DNA from 3 places in the Mangrovibacter sp. MFB070 genome. Region 1 is predicted to be linked to each of the others. Evidence: predicted binding sites of a transcription regulator. Region 1 holds the regulator's gene; each other region holds the start of a gene.
What was found. The regulator Fur, encoded in region 1, represses iron uptake genes when iron is present. The targets are predictions, from matches to a motif close to ATAATAATGAGAACNACTATCAA.
Positions count from the first base shown of each region.

Region 2: feoA (ferrous iron transporter A) is a predicted target of Fur. The motif match lies at 2,410-2,432, and genes of this name have one in related genera.
Region 3: fhuE (ferric-rhodotorulic acid/ferric-coprogen receptor FhuE) is a predicted target of Fur. The motif match lies at 2,997-3,019, and genes of this name have one in related genera.

Region 1 is NZ_JJMI01000025.1:149,886-155,921, forward strand. It holds gene pgm (phosphoglucomutase (alpha-D-glucose-1,6-bisphosphate-dependent)) at 1-214, opposite strand, end outside; gene seqA (replication initiation negative regulator SeqA) at 239-790, opposite strand; gene ybfF (esterase) at 976-1,752, shown strand; gene ybfE (LexA regulated protein) at 1,884-2,174, shown strand; gene fldA (flavodoxin FldA) at 2,331-2,861, shown strand; gene fur (ferric iron uptake transcriptional regulator) at 3,147-3,596, shown strand; gene DT73_RS12905 (beta-N-acetylhexosaminidase) at 3,729-6,036, opposite strand, start outside.
Region 2 is NZ_JJMI01000028.1:49,569-55,604, reverse strand. It holds gene feoB (Fe(2+) transporter permease subunit FeoB) at 1-2,028, opposite strand, end outside; gene feoA (ferrous iron transporter A) at 2,076-2,300, opposite strand; gene DT73_RS15645 (Tex family protein) at 2,830-5,145, opposite strand; gene greB (transcription elongation factor GreB) at 5,281-5,775, opposite strand; gene ompR (two-component system response regulator OmpR) at 5,997-6,036, shown strand, end outside.
Region 3 is NZ_JJMI01000025.1:515,019-521,054, reverse strand. It holds gene DT73_RS14605 (cold-shock protein) at 1-439, opposite strand, end outside; gene fhuE (ferric-rhodotorulic acid/ferric-coprogen receptor FhuE) at 689-2,899, opposite strand; gene DT73_RS14595 (YncE family protein) at 3,301-4,398, shown strand; gene DT73_RS14590 (heme ABC transporter ATP-binding protein) at 4,494-5,273, opposite strand; gene DT73_RS14585 (iron ABC transporter permease) at 5,263-6,036, opposite strand, start outside.

The DNA of each region.
Region 1 (6,036 bases):
GGTTCTCGGCAATCGCCTGAGCGATGGCAAGAATATGGCTTTCATTGAAACTATGGCGACCGGCACTACCCCGGTGGCCTGACGTACCAAACTTCACCGCGTGCTCTGGATTACCTGACTCAGGTTTCAGTACATAATACTGAGCGGTCAGTTGAGCGACATTAATCAAATCACTCTGCTGCGCAGGTTGCCCTGCTCGAGGATGGTTAGCCATTGCTGGTCCTTTTTGTCACAAGCGTTAAATGGTGCCGCAAACCTTTTCAATCAACTCTGCCGGGAACTGCATCGACTGCATAATATGCTCGACCATGCTACGTTTGCGGCCCGTATTGGTATTCGTGATCACCCAATATGGGGTATCGGGAACTTGCTTAGGTTTAGTCTGATTACCATTCTTCAATAAGGTTTGCTCATTAATAGCGAAATACACCCGGGTGCGCCCGTGTAAGGACTCCGTAGCCTGAGCAAATGTGGAAGAATCCAGGGAGTAGAGCGTTGAAAGCACCAGCATAAAGCGGTTAACCGCTTTCTTTTGCTCTGCATATTCATCTGACAGGAGTAATTCACGCATTGCCCGTACTTTATCTTTCGGTTTTTCTGGCGCTTTTTCAGTACGGGGAACAGGAACACTGCTGTTTGTTGAAACTGTAGAAGAGGACAGCGCAACAGATTGCTGACCAGAAGAGAGTTTCAGCATACGCCGCAAAATGTCTGACGCGCTTTCACCAATATGCAGTGTGTGGCTCGCGATGTAGCGATACAGCTCGTCATCAACTTCAATCGTTTTCATTTTAATCCAGTTACATATCTTTTCTGAATACAAATCATTGGGATTATAGAGTCAAAACCCAATGGCGAATAGCATCAACCCGGGATGGTGTCAAAAGTCAGAATTAACTGTAACCCTTGCAGCCGGATGGCAGAATAGCCAACATAATACCCTATTCCTGAGACAGCGAAAAAAAGAAGTTTTCTATGAAATTACACGCTCGCCTGCAATCTGCTCAACAAATGACTAACAATCCACCGGTTGTGCTCATCCATGGATTATTCGGTACGCTGGATAATTTAGGCGTTCTGGCAAGGGACCTGGTTAAGGACCACGACGTACTGCAAATAGACTTACGCAACCACGGCCTGTCTGCACGCAGTGACACTATGACCTGGCCTGCCATGGCGCAGGATGTACTGGACACGCTGGACGAACAGCACATAGACCGGGCGATATTCATCGGCCATTCAATGGGTGGCAAAACCGCAATGGCGGTGACACAACAGGCACCGGGACGGGTTGAAAAACTGGTCGCTATTGATATTGCCCCCGTCGATTATCACGTTCGCCGCCATGATACTATTTTTGCCGCTATAGACGCCGTTAATGCAGCCGGTGTAACTACCCGGCAGGATGCAGCGGCAATCATGCGCAACATCCTCGATGAAGAAGGGGTTATTCAGTTTTTGCTGAAATCCTTTGTTAATGGCGAGTGGCGTTTTAATGTCCCGGTACTCAAAGCGCAATACAGCAATATTGTTGGATGGGAAACCGTCACACCATGGCCGCATCCGGCACTCTTTATCAGCGGCGGGCTGTCGCCTTATATTCAGGAACAGTATCGTGAAACACTGCTTGCTCAATTCCCCTGTGCCAAAGCCTGGGTCGTTGCAGGTGCAGGTCATTGGGTTCATGCAGAAAAACCAGAGGCAGTCATTCGCGCGATTCGCCGTTTTCTTAGCCCTTCGGACGAAAACTGATTAAAAAGCCGCCGACTGGCTGGCAAATGTGGCTTTCGCGTTGGCGCGTCATGTAGCCTGATGTATCATGGCGCGCTGTAATGCGCCCGAGCACGTTGCTCAAGCCACCTGTTTTCCTCACTATTCTAATCATGGCAAAAGAACAAACGGACCGTACGACATTAGATCTGTTCGCGGATGAACGCCGTCCGGGTCGCCCGAAAACAAATCCACTGTCACGTCACGAACAATTGCGTATTAACAAACGCAACCAGCTTAAACGCGATAAGGTTCGTGGGCTTAAGCGTGTGGAATTAAAACTGAATGCCGATGCGGTAGATGCGCTGAATGAGCTGGCGCAGGTGCGAAACATGAGCCGTAGCGAACTTATTGAAGAGATGCTGATGGCTCAGTTAGATAACACAAAACCAGGTCATATATAATCCACGCATTCCCGGCAGTTTTTCCTTTTCATGTAGCAGTGTGTGCACCCGGTAATGATAGCTGTTTCCGCACTGGAAGCTGTTCTGCTATCATTGCCTTATCTGTGGACAAACTCACGCCACCATAACATTAAGTTTCAAGAGGTTATTAAACTCATGGCGATCGTAGGCATTTTTTTCGGCAGCGACACCGGCAACACTGAAAACATTGCAAAAATCATTCAAAAACAGCTTGGTAAAGATGTTGCTGAAGTGCACGACATAGCCAAGAGCAGCAAAGAAGACATTGAAGCCTTCGATATTCTGCTGCTTGGTATCCCAACCTGGTATTACGGTGAAGCACAGTGTGACTGGGATGATTTTTTCCCTACACTGGAAGAAATTGATTTTACGGGTAAATTGGTAGCCCTGTTCGGTTGTGGTGATCAGGAAGATTACGCCGAATATTTTTGTGACGCACTCGGCACAATGCGCGACATCGTCGAACCACGTGGTGCGGTTATCGTCGGTCACTGGCCAACTGCCGGGTATCATTTTGAAGCGTCGAAAGGTTTGGCGGATGACGACCATTTTGTCGGCCTGGCTATCGATGAAGACCGTCAGCCTGAGCTGACAGCTGAACGTGTTGAAAAATGGGTTAAGCAAGTTTCCGAAGAAATGCAGCTCGATAGCATTATTAATGCCTGATAGTTCACCGGCGCAATTATATTGCGCCGGATTGATAGGTAAAACCGATAAAAATAATTGCTACATTTTTTTAACTTTTTCGCGTTAGCGCTGTACAATGATCCAGTTGACAGCATGTATTTTTGGTAAATTTGCCAGTGCTGTCAGATTATTATTTTTCAATTTTGCTGGAGACTTGCGGTTTTCTTTAGGGAGTGTCAAACCTATAATGAGACGCATTAACTTTAGCGTATTACGTCGTACGCCCATTCACGGGCACTTTGCAAGCAACAGGACATATTCCGCATGACTGACAACAACACCGCATTAAAGAAGGCAGGCCTGAAAGTCACGCTTCCCCGGTTAAAAATCCTGGAAGTGTTGCAGGAGCCGGACAATCACCATGTCAGCGCGGAAGATTTATACAAGCGACTGATTGACATGGGAGAGGAGATTGGTCTTGCTACCGTGTATCGCGTGCTCAACCAATTTGATGACGCCGGAATCGTTACACGCCATAACTTCGAAGGTGGTAAATCCGTTTTCGAACTCACGCAGCAGCACCATCATGACCACCTGATTTGCCTTGACTGCGGTAAAGTTATCGAGTTCAGCGATGATTCGATTGAAGCTCGCCAGCGTGAAATTGCTTCCAGCCATGGTATCCGCCTGACAAACCACAGCCTGTACCTTTATGGTCATTGTGCTGAAGGCGATTGCCGTGATGATGAAAATGCGCACGAAGGCACCAAATAATCGGGTGTACCCGTAAGCCGGTGCAATGTGACCCCAAAAAAAAGCCAGGTTTAGAACCTGGCTTTTTTTTATCTGTTTTGGCCTTATGCCGCGCCGCTTGCAGGGCACTCCTGCCCCGCAAGCAAACCCGTGTCACTCAACAATCACCACCCTGCTGGTTCGGTTGCCATCCGGGCTCACAGCACGCACCTGTACGTTACCACTGACAACCGGCCGGGCGTCATCCCGCCAAACCTGCCACTGCTCCCCGCCATCAACGGAGTATTCAACCCTGAGCCCTGGCAGGCTGACATTAGTGGCCAGTTTCCCGTCAACAATCCGGGCACCAGGTACCGGAACACGCCAGGCAATACCGGCGGCATCCAGTTTCGCCAACTCACGCTGGCCTAACACATTGGCAAACCGCTGCCAGTCTTTTGCCAAAGCAGCCGTATCGACATAGTGGGTTTCTCCGCCTTTATACTCCCGCCCGGGCTGCCAGTCCTGTTCCCAGGAAGCCTTGTGCCAGGCACGCTCCGCTACTGAAATAATACGCGGGAATAAACGGTATTCCATTTCTTCGTCAGTGCGAACAACTTCACTCCAGACTTGCGCCGACAAACCATGAGCCCCGGGCCATAACTTCGCCGAACCGGCACTGAACGCATTGCCATCACGGTCTACCGAAGTTTCTGCATTTTGCGGCAAGTTATCTGGTGCGAAGCTAAACACTTTACGTTCATCGGTAAACCGGGTTCCCCAGTAATAGCCCGGCTCCATTGGGTCTACTTCATACGGGAAGTCAAAGTAAACATAATCCGGGTTGGAAATCGTGACTTCATAGCCTTTATTGGCCCAGTCACTCACCGCATCTGAACCACCCCAGTACAGGGTATCCCAGGAGTTAATCCCGGTGCGTTTAGTTGCAAAGGCCGACGCGCCTGACGCATCTCTCAGGCCATCTTGCCAGGCCTGCATTTTCTCAATGCCATGGGCATCAACCAGTTTACTCACTTCTACCGCAAACCAGCTTGGCAAATGCGCCATATCTTCAACTGCGCCAGATGCCACCAGCGCCTGGCACACTTCGGATTTCGCCCAGGGTTTATCTTGCTGGCTCATATCCACCTGCCCTTTTCCTGCCTCCGGGCTGGCTTTATCCGTGTACCCGGCCCCCAGGTAGATATTTTTCGCTTCATCTGCGCCAAAATGCCAGGTTGCCAGCGGCAAACCGGCTTCTTTATGCATCTGGAGAATTTCACTCATTACTTTATCAACAAAGCGGCGAGATGAATCCAGGCACGGGTTCAGATAACTGGCCTTGTCATAGAACTGAACCGTCGTGGTACGCGATGTATCGGTCGGGTCGAGCAAACGGTATTCATTCGCTGCATCAGGCTTACCCTCTTTCATCAGCCTGTCATAACGTGCTTCCATTGACACTACAGCAGCCCGGGCATGCGCTGGCATATCAATTTCCGGAATCACCTCAATATGGCGGGCTTTAGCGTATTTGAGTATTTCAATGTAATCCGCCCGAGTAAAATAACCGCTGCCATTATTGTTACTGTCCGGGCCTGATCCTAATTGTGGTAACAAACACTGTCTTTCAGTTAAATCATGGCAACGCTTCCCGCCCACTTCAGTCAGTTCCGGCAAGCCGGGGATTTCAATACGCCAGCCCTCATCATCGCTCAGATGAAAGTGGAATTTATTCAGCTTATAAGCTGCCATTTGATCAAGCGCGCGTAAAATAGCAGCTTTAGAGTGGAAATTACGCCCAACATCAATGAACATGCCGCGGTAATCAAAGCGCGGTGCATCACTGGCATCCAGAGTTGCAATCGTTTTCGCACCACTTACCGGCACCAGCGATAAAATTGACTGTAATCCATAAAAGACCCCAGTTTGATCAAACCCGGTGACCACCGCTTCACCTTCTTTAATAGTAAGCCGGTAGGCACCGCTACGGGCATCGTCGCCAGTAAAGGTTTTCGGTGCAATCGATGTGCGCACCGGGTAACCACTGCCGGTTTTGATACCCAACTGCTTAAAGCGCGCCTCAATCACCTCAGCAGATGGCCGCAACAAAACAGCCAGGTCGAGTGCCACGCCATTACTCAGAACAGCATCTTTCTTATGCACTTTAATCTGTTTGGGGGTTGGAATAATGGCACCACGCAGAGACTGTGCAGCAAGCCGTGATACATCACTGTTTTTTTCAAAACGGGTATCAGCCGTCATTAAAATGTTGTTGTCATCCGGTGTGCGTTTCCAGTTGTCACCAATTGGTGCCACGAACTGAGTTAAATCCTCGGTATCGGTACTGGCGATAACCTGAGGTTGTGCGCCGGGAGCGGTGACATACCAACGCGGGATGACATCGGTCATAAATAACTGCCAGTATTCATTCACAATGGGAATATCAACAGATTGCCCGGCGGCAAAACCAGTAAATTTC
Region 2 (6,036 bases), on a different contig from region 1:
AGGGATGTACAGCAAAACAAAGATTAAGTAGCTGTATGCCGCAGCCTCGCTGCCAAACTTGCTGCTCATGACACCCATAGCACCAGTCGCCATTTCGCCATCACCTTTACTGGCTTCAATGGGGTTAGCCAGTACGCTCAGGCTGAATGTGTCTTTCAGGCTGCTCCAGGTATCACCAAGCGCGCCCTGAAGTTCACCCAGTAAGTTGAAAGTAGCCGGATCAAACGCTTCATTGTGAATATCTTCAGCGGTATACAACGTATTGAGTGTACCCACGACCACTTCTTTCGCCATGGCACCAGTAAACAGCCCGACCGTTGCCTGCCAGTTATCCTCGTGAACCCCAATGGGTTGTAAAAGCGGAGTCAGAACGCGGCTGACGGATGCCAGCGCCGAATCGTTAATGTTATCTGCCGCTTTCCCGCTGAGCGTGAAGCTGTTCAGTGCGCCGATAAAAATACTCACCAGCACAATCACTTTACCGGCCCGGATCACGAACCCTTTCAGGCGTTGCCAGGTTTGAATTAACAGACTTTTCAGGTGAGGAACGTGGTAAACCGGCAACTCCATAACAAAGGGGGTTGCTTCACCGCGCATAATCGTGTGCTTCAGCATCAGGCCGGTAAGTATTGCCATTACAATACCCAGCAGATAGAGCGAGAAAACAATCAATGCTCCTTGCTGCCCAAAGAATGCTGCGGAGAAAACGGCGAAAATAGCCAGGCGTGCGCCGCAGGACATAAATGGCGCCATCATGATGGTCGTCAGACGTTCACGGGGAGCGTCAAGGGTACGTGAACCCATCACTGAGGGTACGTTACAACCAAAACCAACAATCAGCGGGACAAATGACTTACCAGGTAACCCCAGAGATTGCATCAGGCGGTCCATCACAAAGGCTGCACGAGCCATATAACCTGAGTCTTCAAGGAAAGAGAGAAACAGGTACATCATGCCGATTTGCGGTACCAGAGGTAATACAGTGTTGATCCCACCGCCAATACCCTGGGCAAGCAGTAACGTCAGCCAGTCCGGGAAATGTAACGTTGCGCCAACCCACTGCAGGCCATGGATAAAGATAGCGACGGAACCCGCATCAAAAATCGGTTGCAGTGCACCTCCAATGTTAATGGCCAGCAGAAACATCAGGTACATGACAAACAGAAAAATCGGTAAACCGAGGAAGCGGTTCAGCACTATTTTATCTACTTGCGCGGTGAGCTTGTTTGGCTCAACCGTAATACTGTTACTGACTGATTCACAAATGGTGGCGATAGTCTGATAACGCGCGTCAGCAATGTATAACGCCGGGTCATCAATTTTTTCACTCAGCCCGGCTTTTACTGCATCCAGTTTGTCTGCCGCATCCCCGGCGTAAGCAAGGCTGTAAATATCCCCTTCCAGCATTTGTATGCCCAACCAACGGCGGTGGCCAGCCGGTAATGTACCAGGCATGGATTCAGCCAGTTGCAGGGCGCTGTCGATAATGGGCTGTGGGTAATGAACGAACTCTTGCTCGCTGTTTTTCTGGTGAATGTCCAGAGCGCGTTTCAGGCTGTCGATACCCCGCCCACGAGTAGAAACCAGTGGCACGACCGGGCAGCCAAGCCGGGCAGAGAGCGCATCAATATCAATGCGCAGGTGCTGTTTCTCTGCAATGTCCAGCATGTTCAGGGCAACAACACAGGGAATGCCGAGTTCAAGAAGCTGCAATGTTAAATACAGATTGCGTTCAAGATTGCTGGCGTCAACGACGTTAATCAGTAAATCCGCATCACCGCTCAGAATATAGTGGCAGGCAATTTGTTCATCGAGGGAGGTTTGTGCAGAAATAGTGGTCAGGGAATAGGTGCCAGGCAGGTCGACAAGTGTGACCTGGTGTTCAGGCGTCGCAAATTGCCCTTCTTTACGTTCAACCGTTACACCTGCCCAATTCCCTACACGCTGGCGGGCGCCTGTTAATTGGTTGAATAATGTTGTTTTCCCAGAATTGGGGTTACCAATTAAACCAACAGTAATTGTTTTCATTTTATGACCCACTTACTTGCATTGCCATGATGAAATAACTGAGTAACTCAGCGTATTTCCTCGACATTTAATAGCGCCAGGTCTTTTTTACGCACGACCAGGTTAACGCGACGGGTTTCAATATGAATAGGGTCGCCCAGTGGTGCCACACGCACCACATTGAATGACGAACCCGGCAGCATACCCAAAGAAAGTAACTTTTGGCGGTATGCCGGGCTGATTTCCCCGGAGAACCCAATGATTTTCCATGAGCTGGATGGTAAGAATTGCATAATGCCCGCCTGCCAGAACTTACAAATGAACGTTTACCAAGAGAACAGCCTGAATAAGATTCAGAGGAGCCTCGCCAGAAAAATAAAGCAGAATAAAACAAGTAATACAATGATAATGAGAATGGTTTTCGTAATCAACTCGCTTTAACGCAAATGAATCTTATTTCACACTTTATTCGTACTAAGATTAACCTGTGTCATAAAGATGGTATTTAGCATGAGAGGCAGGGTATTTCAAATAACTACAAATGGTTAATTTTGTTAAATTAAAGGTGGTATTTTAAATATTTTGGTGGAGTGTTTTTTATTTATATTAAAAAATAATTATTTGCTAAAAATTAGCTCGCTAATAATTAACTTTTTTATGGGCGTGATTTTCCGGAACCTGCGAATTTTACTCAACTATTTCAGTATGGCTGCAGTAGCTTTGTTACAACGTGAACGGGTGCAAATTAAAAGTGGTAAAGCGAATTTTTTTATATTTTTTGCCAGCCTGGATAGACCAGACTGGCAATTTCCACATCACAGCTTAACGCTTTTTACCAAATGCAGCAGCCAGTGCATCGCTCATGGCACTGTTACCTGAAGTGCTTGCTTCACGCTGGCGCGGTTGTTGTTGAGGGCGCTGGCGCGTGTCGTTACCTTGTGCCTTGCGTGGCTGGCTTTCCCCGGGCTGTTCATCAAGACGCATGGATAACGCAATGCGCTTGCGGGCCAGATCCACTTCCATCACTTTTACTTTGACGATATCACCGGTTTTCACCACCTTGTGTGGGTCTTCAACAAATTTATCAGCCAAAGAAGAGATGTGCACCAGGCCATCCTGGTGTACGCCAATATCCACGAATGCGCCGAAGTTAGTGACGTTGGTAACCGCACCTTCCAGGACCATGCCGGGCTGGAGGTCATTGAGTGTTTCTACTCCGTCAGCAAACTGAGCTGTTTTAAACTCAGGGCGTGGGTCACGGCCAGGTTTTTCCAGCTCTTTGATAATGTCTGTAACGGTTGGTACACCGAAACGCTCATCAGTGAAGTCGACCGCTTTCAGGTTACGCAGCGCACTGTCATCACCCATCAAATCCCGCAAGGCTTTGTGGGTTGCGGCAAGAATACGCTCAACTATAGGGTAGGCTTCAGGGTGAACGGTTGATGCATCCAGCGGGTTGTCCCCGTGGTTGATACGCAAAAAACCGGCACACTGTTCAAAAGCTTTTGGCCCCAGACGGCTAACTTTCAGCAGTTGCTGGCGGTTCTGGAACTGGCCATTCTGGTCGCGCCAGTCGACAATATTTTGCGCCATCATGCGGGTCAGGCCTGCTACGCGGGTTAATAACGGTACGGACGCAGTATTAAGATCCACACCGACGGCGTTTACACAGTCTTCAACGACGGCATCGAGTTTTTTCGCCAGTTGGTTTTGGCTGACATCGTGCTGGTACTGGCCCACACCGATGGATTTCGGGTCTATTTTCACCAGTTCTGAAAGTGGGTCCTGCAGGCGGCGGGCAATGGAGACCGCGCCACGCAAAGAAACATCGAGTGATGGAAATTCTTGTGCCGCCAGTTCTGAAGCGGAATAGACCGATGCCCCGGCTTCACTGACAATCACTTTCTGTGCTTTAAGGTGGGGATATTGTTTTAGCACGTCCAGCCAGAAACGTTCTGTTTCGCGTGAGGCTGTACCGTTACCAATCGCGACCAGTTCGACCTGGTGTTTTTCACACAGTGCGGCCAGTACAACTGCTGCTTTGGCTGCCTGCCCGGTATGTGGGTAAATGGTATCGGTAGCAACCAGTTTCCCGGTGGCGTCCACTACGGCAACTTTAACCCCGGTACGCAACCCCGGATCCAGGCCCATAGTGGCTCGCATTCCTGCAGGCGCAGCCATCAGCAAATCATGCAGGTTACGGGCAAAGACATTGATTGCTTCATCTTCTGCGCGTTCCCGCAGGGTGGACATCAGCTCTGTTTCCAGGTGCATCAGTACTTTGATACGCCAGGTCCAGGAAATGACCGCACGCCGCCAGTTATCTGCCGGTGCGTTGTTCAGGCGTAGCCCAAGGTGGTCAATAATCAGTTGTTCGCAGTAACTTTCTTTGGGAGGCTCATCAAACTGAGGGTCCGGGTTAACGGCTAACTGAAGCACGCCTTCGTTACGGCCACGGAACATGGCCAGAGCACGGTGTGAAGGCACGCCAGAGATGGCTTCATGATGAGCAAAATAGTCACGGAATTTCGCGCCTTCTTCTTCCTTACCTGGTACCACGGTGGAGGCCAGATGGGCATTACGCCACAGGTAGTCACGCACTTTTGCCAGCAAGGCCGCATCTTCAGCGAAGCGTTCCATCAGAATATAACGAGCGCCATCCAGCACCGCTTTGGTGTCGGCCAGGCCTTTGTCTGCGTCAATATACTGCTCTGCTTCTTGTTCTGGTGTGCGGGAGGCATCTTGCCAGAGCAAATCTGCAAGAGGTTCTAACCCTGCTTCAATAGCGATTTGCCCACGTGTGCGGCGTTTAGGTTTGTACGGGAGATATAAGTCTTCAAGCTCAGTTTTGCTCAGTGTTGAATTAATGGCGCCAGCCAGTTCATCACTCAGTTTACCCTGCTCGCTAATCGACTTCAGAATGGCCTGACGGCGCTCTTCCAGTTCACGCAGATAACCCAGACGGACTTCCAGTTGACGCAATTGGGTGTCATCCAGCCCACCTGTGACCTCTTTACGATAACGTGCGATAAATGGCACGGTGTTCCCTTCATCAAGCAAACGGATGGCCGCTTCAACCTGCTCATTCCGTGCATTGAGTTCACTGGCAATAATGCCGTTAAGCGAATTGTTCATCATGGCTTTTGTTGTCTGTCTGTCGCGATAAAAAGTGAAGCACAGTTATACGGAGTCCGGAAATAAAATGCCAGTTATGGCGACCTTTCAACCGGCTTTTTCAGTTTGTTCTTTAAATCTTGTGAACAGTGCCGAGGCTCAGGCTTCTTCGGACCACTCCGGCCTTGTATAGCTGATGCTGTTTACATACCAGGTTGCAATGCCCGAAGGTGTGATAACGGTGGCGGTATCACCTTCTTCTTTTTTGAGCAGAGCCCGGGCCATGGGGGCATCAATAGAAATGTAGTCATTGCGGCCAAAAATTTCATCGTAACCGACAATGCGAAACCGCCTGATATCCCCGTCGTTGTTTTCAATTTCCACCCAGGCACCAAAAAACACTTTGCCATCCTGTTGCGGTGAGTGGTCAACGATGCGTAAATTCTCAAGACATTTAGTGAGGTAACGAACCCGCCGGTCAATTTCGCGCAGGCGTTTCTTGTTGTACTGGTAGTCGGCGTTTTCGCTGCGGTCGCCAAGGCTTGCCGCCCAGGTGACTTTTTTGGTGACTTCCGGGCGTTCTTCTCGCCATAAATAATCCAGCTCTTTTTTGAGCTTTTCGTAACCCTCTCGGGTAATCAAGGCCGTTTTCATACTATGTACCTGTCTGTGCTGCCGAATGGTGAAGCAGGCCTATTTTACAATAACTTGCCTGTCGCTTTATGCGCCTGTTTGTGATGTATTGTACAGATAAGTCGCTGTTAAATATGCTTTGTAACAATTTTGACTAGAATATATACCAGTTTTATCTGGTCGTTGGCGCACACTTTTTTAGAATAGCCAACGTACAATTCGAGCCTTTGGGAGTTAACAGTATGCAAGAGAATTATAAAATTCTGGTTGTTGATGACGATA
Region 3 (6,036 bases), 370 kb from region 1:
CTTCTGTGAAGATGAGCGTAGTTCCCTGGAAAGTGGTGATCGCCAGTTTTTTCACTGAACGCATCTCTCCTGCTTTTTGTGACGATTTCGGCCTGATGCTGTTCATCAGTATGCCGACAGACAACACTGCGTTTTCTTTATCAATCCGGGTGTCGGCAGGCTCTTCTTCACTGTAAACCAGGTAAGACTTAATCGACGTGAGTTTCACGCGCTCACCGGCGATATACAGGTGTTTGCTTTCTGGTGCCACTTTCACCGCAAAGGCTGATAACCCTTTGTTATTGGTGCCTGGCTCAAAGGTTACCGCCGCATCTTTCTTAATCAGTTCAGGGTTGGAAACCTTGATAACATGAAAATAGCGGTTATCGCCGTTTTCATCTTTGATAAACCCAAAACCTTTGTCCTGGAACCAGGTTGTGATTGTTCCTTTCATGGTCATTACCGCTTACTTACTCGTTATTCACTCAATTTCGCAGCGCGCAGTGTAAAGCACAATGCCCGGGCAGACTACGTCTTTGGTTTAAGTCTGGCTGTTATCTTGCGTAAAGGCGAGGGTCAACAACAAATATTCGCGGGAGTTTTGGGCAGAACATCAAAAAACGGTGTCCAGTTCCCCGGAAGTACGGCAACAATCTGGCAGACCACAGCCCTGAATCTGCAGGGCTGTGGTGATTTAAAAAGCGAATATTCAGAACTGCCAGGTGACACTGACCGACATGTTACGTGGCTCACCATACACATAGTTGTTCATATACGCGTAGTATTTGCGGTCAAACAGGTTGCTGATATTCCCCTGAACAGAAACTTGTTTGGTCACCTGATAACGGGCAAACAGGTTTGCCAGCGGGTAGCTTCCCTGGTACACGCGTTTGGTTGTGCCATTTGGCGCGCTGACATCGTCGAATACTCTGTTTTGCCAGTTGACGCCGCCGCCCAGCGTAAGGGCAGGAAGTTCAGGTAGATTGTAGCTGGCGAACAGTTTGAAGCTGGTTTGGGGTTGATCCGGGTTATAACGGCCATCGGAATCCCTGTCCACATAACGCGTTGCGCCGAACGTCATTTGCAGGTTATCGGTAAGCGCCCCATTCAGTTCAAATTCCGCGCCCTTGCTGCGTGCGCCTTTCGTGGCAACATAAGCCTGTTCACTGCTGTTATTCACATAAGAGCCACTGACTTCCTGGCCGACATTGTTTTGTTCAATGCGGAAAATAGCCATGGTGGCAGTCAGGCGGCCATCAAGCCAGGCGGATTTCAGCCCGGTTTCGTAACTTTTCCCGGTAACCGGGGCCAGGTAGTGGCCACTGCTGTCACGGTAAGTTTGCGGCTGAAAAATCGAGGTATAGCTGGCGTAAGCAGACCAGGTGTCGTTAATGTCATACACCACACCGGCATAAGGCGTGGTGTTGTTCTTTTTCATATCACCACTACTGCCAATAGTGCTGTACTGGGTGTAGCGGGCCCCTACAATCAGCGATAACGGGTCGGCCAGTGAAAAGCGGGCTGCGGTATAAGCGGATTTCTGCCGCACGACATCATTAGCGTTTGCATACCAGTCGCTCCAGTTCGGTTCTGCGATGTTGCCATTCCAGCTATTATTGAAAATACCGATGTCGCTGGTTGCAATGTCATAAGCGTCTTCATCGGTAACCCCATCCCGGCTGTAGGTGGAATTATGCTGGCGGCTATACGTGAGGCCTGCCATTAGCTGGTGTTGCCGCCCGAACAGTTCGAATGGGCCACTGGCATAACCATCCACAGACGTTTGTTCTCGTTTGCCCCGGTCCATACTGCCAAAACCATCGGCACCTTCCCCGGTTTGCTCATTTGGAGTGGAGAGGTAACCCACATACAGCAATTTATCACTGAAGGTATTTTCAGCATGGGTGCCATTCAGGCGGAAGGACCACCCGTTATCAAAGTTATGTGTCAGGTCGGCATAAACTTTACGAACGGTGGTGTGGTAATACGTCCAGTCTGCTGAAGAGTTCAGGCTGCGCCGGTAGTGGGTCAATGAGCTGTTGCTGTAGAAGACGGGGTTGCCACCCCAGGAAGGATCCCGGGTGTCTGCATCCTGGTAATCCCACGCCAGAGACAGCGTGGTGCTGTCATTCAGGTCTGCATCGACAACACCATATAAAAACTTAGTGTTTTTATGGTAGCGATCCAGCCAACTGTCCTGATCCTGATACCCCGCAATAACACGGCCACGAATCGTTCCGGAATCATTTAATGGTGTGCTGATATCAGCCACATAACGTTGTTTATTCCAACTGCCATAGCTGGCGGTGAGGTTACCGGTGAATGTTTTACTGTCGGCATGTTTACGCACCATGTTGACTGACGCCGCCGGGCTGCCAGCACCGGTCATCAGCCCGGTTGCCCCGCGCACCACTTCAATGCGGTCGTAAATAGCGGTATCGGAAGCGGCATCACCAAAATTCCAGGCATCACCCATGCTGGTGGGAATGCCATCGTAAGTGAAATTCGTGATTTGGAAACCCCGGGAGTAGTAATAAGAGCGCTCGCTGTCATCCTGTTGAACTGAGATACCTGTGGTATTGCCCAGAACGTCATTAACTGTTTGCAACTGCTGGTCCTGCATGCGCTGCTGAGTCACCACACTGAGCGACTGCGGAACGTCTCGCGGAGTCAGTAGCAGTTTGGTGCCAGCCCGAGTGGTTTTAACCTGGTAATCTTTGCTTTCCTGGGAAGCTGTGTCTTTCTTCGTTGTAGCATTCACCACCATGGTTTGTTCGTTGCTGGTTGTGTCGGTTGTGGTGCCATCGGCCGCAATAGCCTGAGTTGGGCTGACCAGTGTATGAATTGCCAGTGCGAGAAGAGAAAGCGTGTATCTGGGTTGAAGAACCGGTTTTCCCGGTTCCCTGTGATTAAAAGACATAATATCCCCGTCCAAAAAGCAAATTGCCACTGCGCAGCTTTTTGATTTGCTGCATCAGAGTATGTGAGCACATAGCAGGCTCATTATGAGAAAATAAATGATAATCATTTTCTTTATTATTCGTAGAGGTATTAACGATAAATATGTAATTCTTTGTATCGGAATAACGGGGCGGTTGAATGGTATTGTTGTTGGTTAAATATATGATTTAAAAATAAAAGTTTTATTTTTTCTGCCTGGCTGTAAGGTAAGAATGGTCTGTGGTTATTTGTCACTACACAGTGCCTGTCTGTTTTTCCGGATATTTGCTAATCGCTTTTTAACGCGTATGATTCTCATTCTCTTTTTTCCTGTATTGCCTGGGGCCAAATAGTACCGGGCATTGATTAATGGAGCCTGGAATGAAATCGTTTTGCAGTTTGCCCAAAAGCGGTATTGCCACGCTGGTTGCCGCCACCCTTGCCCTTGCTGCCTGCCAGCATCAGCCTGAAAAAACTGCGGCTCCCACGCCCACAGTGGCTGCTAAGCCAGTAAACCTGCAAGTTGTTACTCAGCGCGAAGTGGGCGATGGCTTATATGAAATGGCCTATTCGCCAGTGGCTGATGCGTTATATGTTGCCAGTGCTCAGAGCTTTAAAAATGTTAATGGCGGCGTTATCTATCGCCTGAACCCGGTTACGCTTGCCACGGAAGGGGAAACACATACCGACCTGAAAAACTTTGGCATGGTGGCTGATAACGCAGGTGCTGTTTTCTATACCTCTAACTCCCTTGATGGCACTATTTCTAAAGTTGATGCCCGCAGCGGTAAGGTGTTGCAGCGGTTAAATTTAGGCGGGAAGAAAGACAAAGACGGTGATTTGCCGGGCGCGCGCGAATTGCTATTGCAGGGGCATAATTTGTACGTAAGCCGGGTGGCGGACCCGGGCTTTATTTCTATTGTGGATACCCGCACTTTCAAACTGGCTGGCACTATTCAACATGCCGGGAAGTGGGTAACCGGTTTGCTTTACTCACCTTCAATGGGTGTTGTGTACGCAGCGAACGGCGATGGTGAGATTCTGGTGATTAACCCGCGAACCCACAAAATAGAGCACCGCTGGACAGCGGGCGATGGCAACAAATATCTCTTCCTGAATATGGCGGAAGACCCGGCTACCGGGCGTTTATTGGTAACCGATAATTCGCAGGGGAAAACCACGCTGGTTTTTGATGAGCATACTGGCCGGGTAATTAAACGTATTCCGGGTGATGCTCTGGGGATTAAATTCAATGCGCAGCGCAATGAAATCTACATTTCCCAACGCGAAACGAAGAAGGTATTGCAACTGGATGCCACAACTTATGCAGTGAAGCACAGTTGGTCATTCGATACCAATCCGAACAGCCTGTTGGTATCACCGGATGGCAACACCTTGTATGTTACGCTCAAACAACCGTTTAACCAGGATAACTCAACACCGGGTAAAGACAGCGTGGTGCGTATTGCACTGAAGTAACAGGTGGTGTGGCTGATAAACTTGCACTGCCACCCTGAATGCACAGTGCTTATCAGATGCGCCGTAAAACCCCGTCCTTTAGGGCGGGGAGGATGTCAAGAACACAGAAATACCTGCGGAGCACCTTCTTTTGGATGTTCACCCACCAGGACCTCTGCGCCATACCAGCGGTTAATTATTGGTGCCTGAATAACAGCCTCTGGTTTCCCCTCTGCGACCAGCTTCCCCTGGTGCATCAACAACACCCTGCTGGCCCACAACGCAGCCAGGTTCAGGTCGTGAAGTACCGTGAAAACATGCAAGTTCGCCCCCGAAGTGAGGGTTTTCAGCAGGCGCATCAGGTGCTGCTGATGGCGTAGATCCAGGGCTGACGTCGGTTCATCAAGGAACAACCAGCCTTGTGGCGCACCATTATTCCACAGTTGTGCCAGGCAACGAGCCAGTTGCACACGCTGTTGTTCACCACCCGATAATGTGCCACACAGCCGGTTGGCAAACGTATCGCAACCGGTAAGCGCCAGCACTTGCTGCACTATGCTGTGTTCATGTCGTGGCCCCCAGGGCGCACGCCCCATCGCCACCACCGCCGCCACCGGCCAGTTTGCCAGCCCTCGGGTATGTTGCAACATAACTGCCCGCTGACGGGAAAGCGCTTGTGCAGGCCAGCCAGAAAGCGGCTGGCCTGCTAACAGTAACTCACCGTGTTCTGCTGGCAGATAACCGGTAAGCAGGCGCAATAGTGTTGATTTTCCGGCTCCGTTTGGGCCGATTAATGCCACTCGTTCCCCGGGCTTGAGCTCCAGTGAAATATCATCAACCAGCCAGCGTGCTTCCCGCTGTATGCGCAGGTTTTTCGCAATTAAGCTACCACTCACGGCCCGTGCTCCTCTGGCGAAAAATAAGCCATAAAAACCAGGGGGCTCCCAGCAGGCAGGTAATCAGCCCAACCGGCATTTCCGCCGGAGCCACCAGTGTGCGAGCGGCCGTATCGGCAACCAGCAACAGCATTGCCCCGGCAAGGAGTGAACCCGGCACCAGAGCCCGGTGGTTCGGCCCCAGCCACATTCGTATCAAGTGCGGTATAACCAGTCCAATAAACCCAATAATACCGCTGACAGCCACAGAGGCCGCCACTAATAAGGCACTGGAAATCAGAAGTATTCGTTGCAACTGCGGCACATTGACACCCAGGTAGTGGGCTTCTTCTTCTCCCAGTTGCAGTAAGTCCAGTTGGCGACGGGCCAGACTGATAACAATGGCCGACGGCACAATAAATACGGCAGCCACTGCCAGGTTTGCCCATTGAGCCTGGCCGAGACTGCCCATGCCCCACTGGGAGAGCTGGCGTAGTTGCGAGTCGCTGCTTACCCAGGACAACAGGCCGACAGCTGCGCCACACAGTGCATTAATGGCAAGCCCGACCAGCAGCAAACGCGACATCGCATTATCCTGAGCCTGGCTAAGGAGGAAAATGACCAGCATAACGGCCAGACTACCGATAAATGCTGCCACGACAGGCATCCATAGTGCTATCCAGGCAGGAACGGGCAGGGGTAAAACCAGCCAGCAGGCAACAGCGAGCGCGCTACCGCTGCTAATTCCCAACAACCCCGGGTCGGCCAACGGGTTGCGAAATAA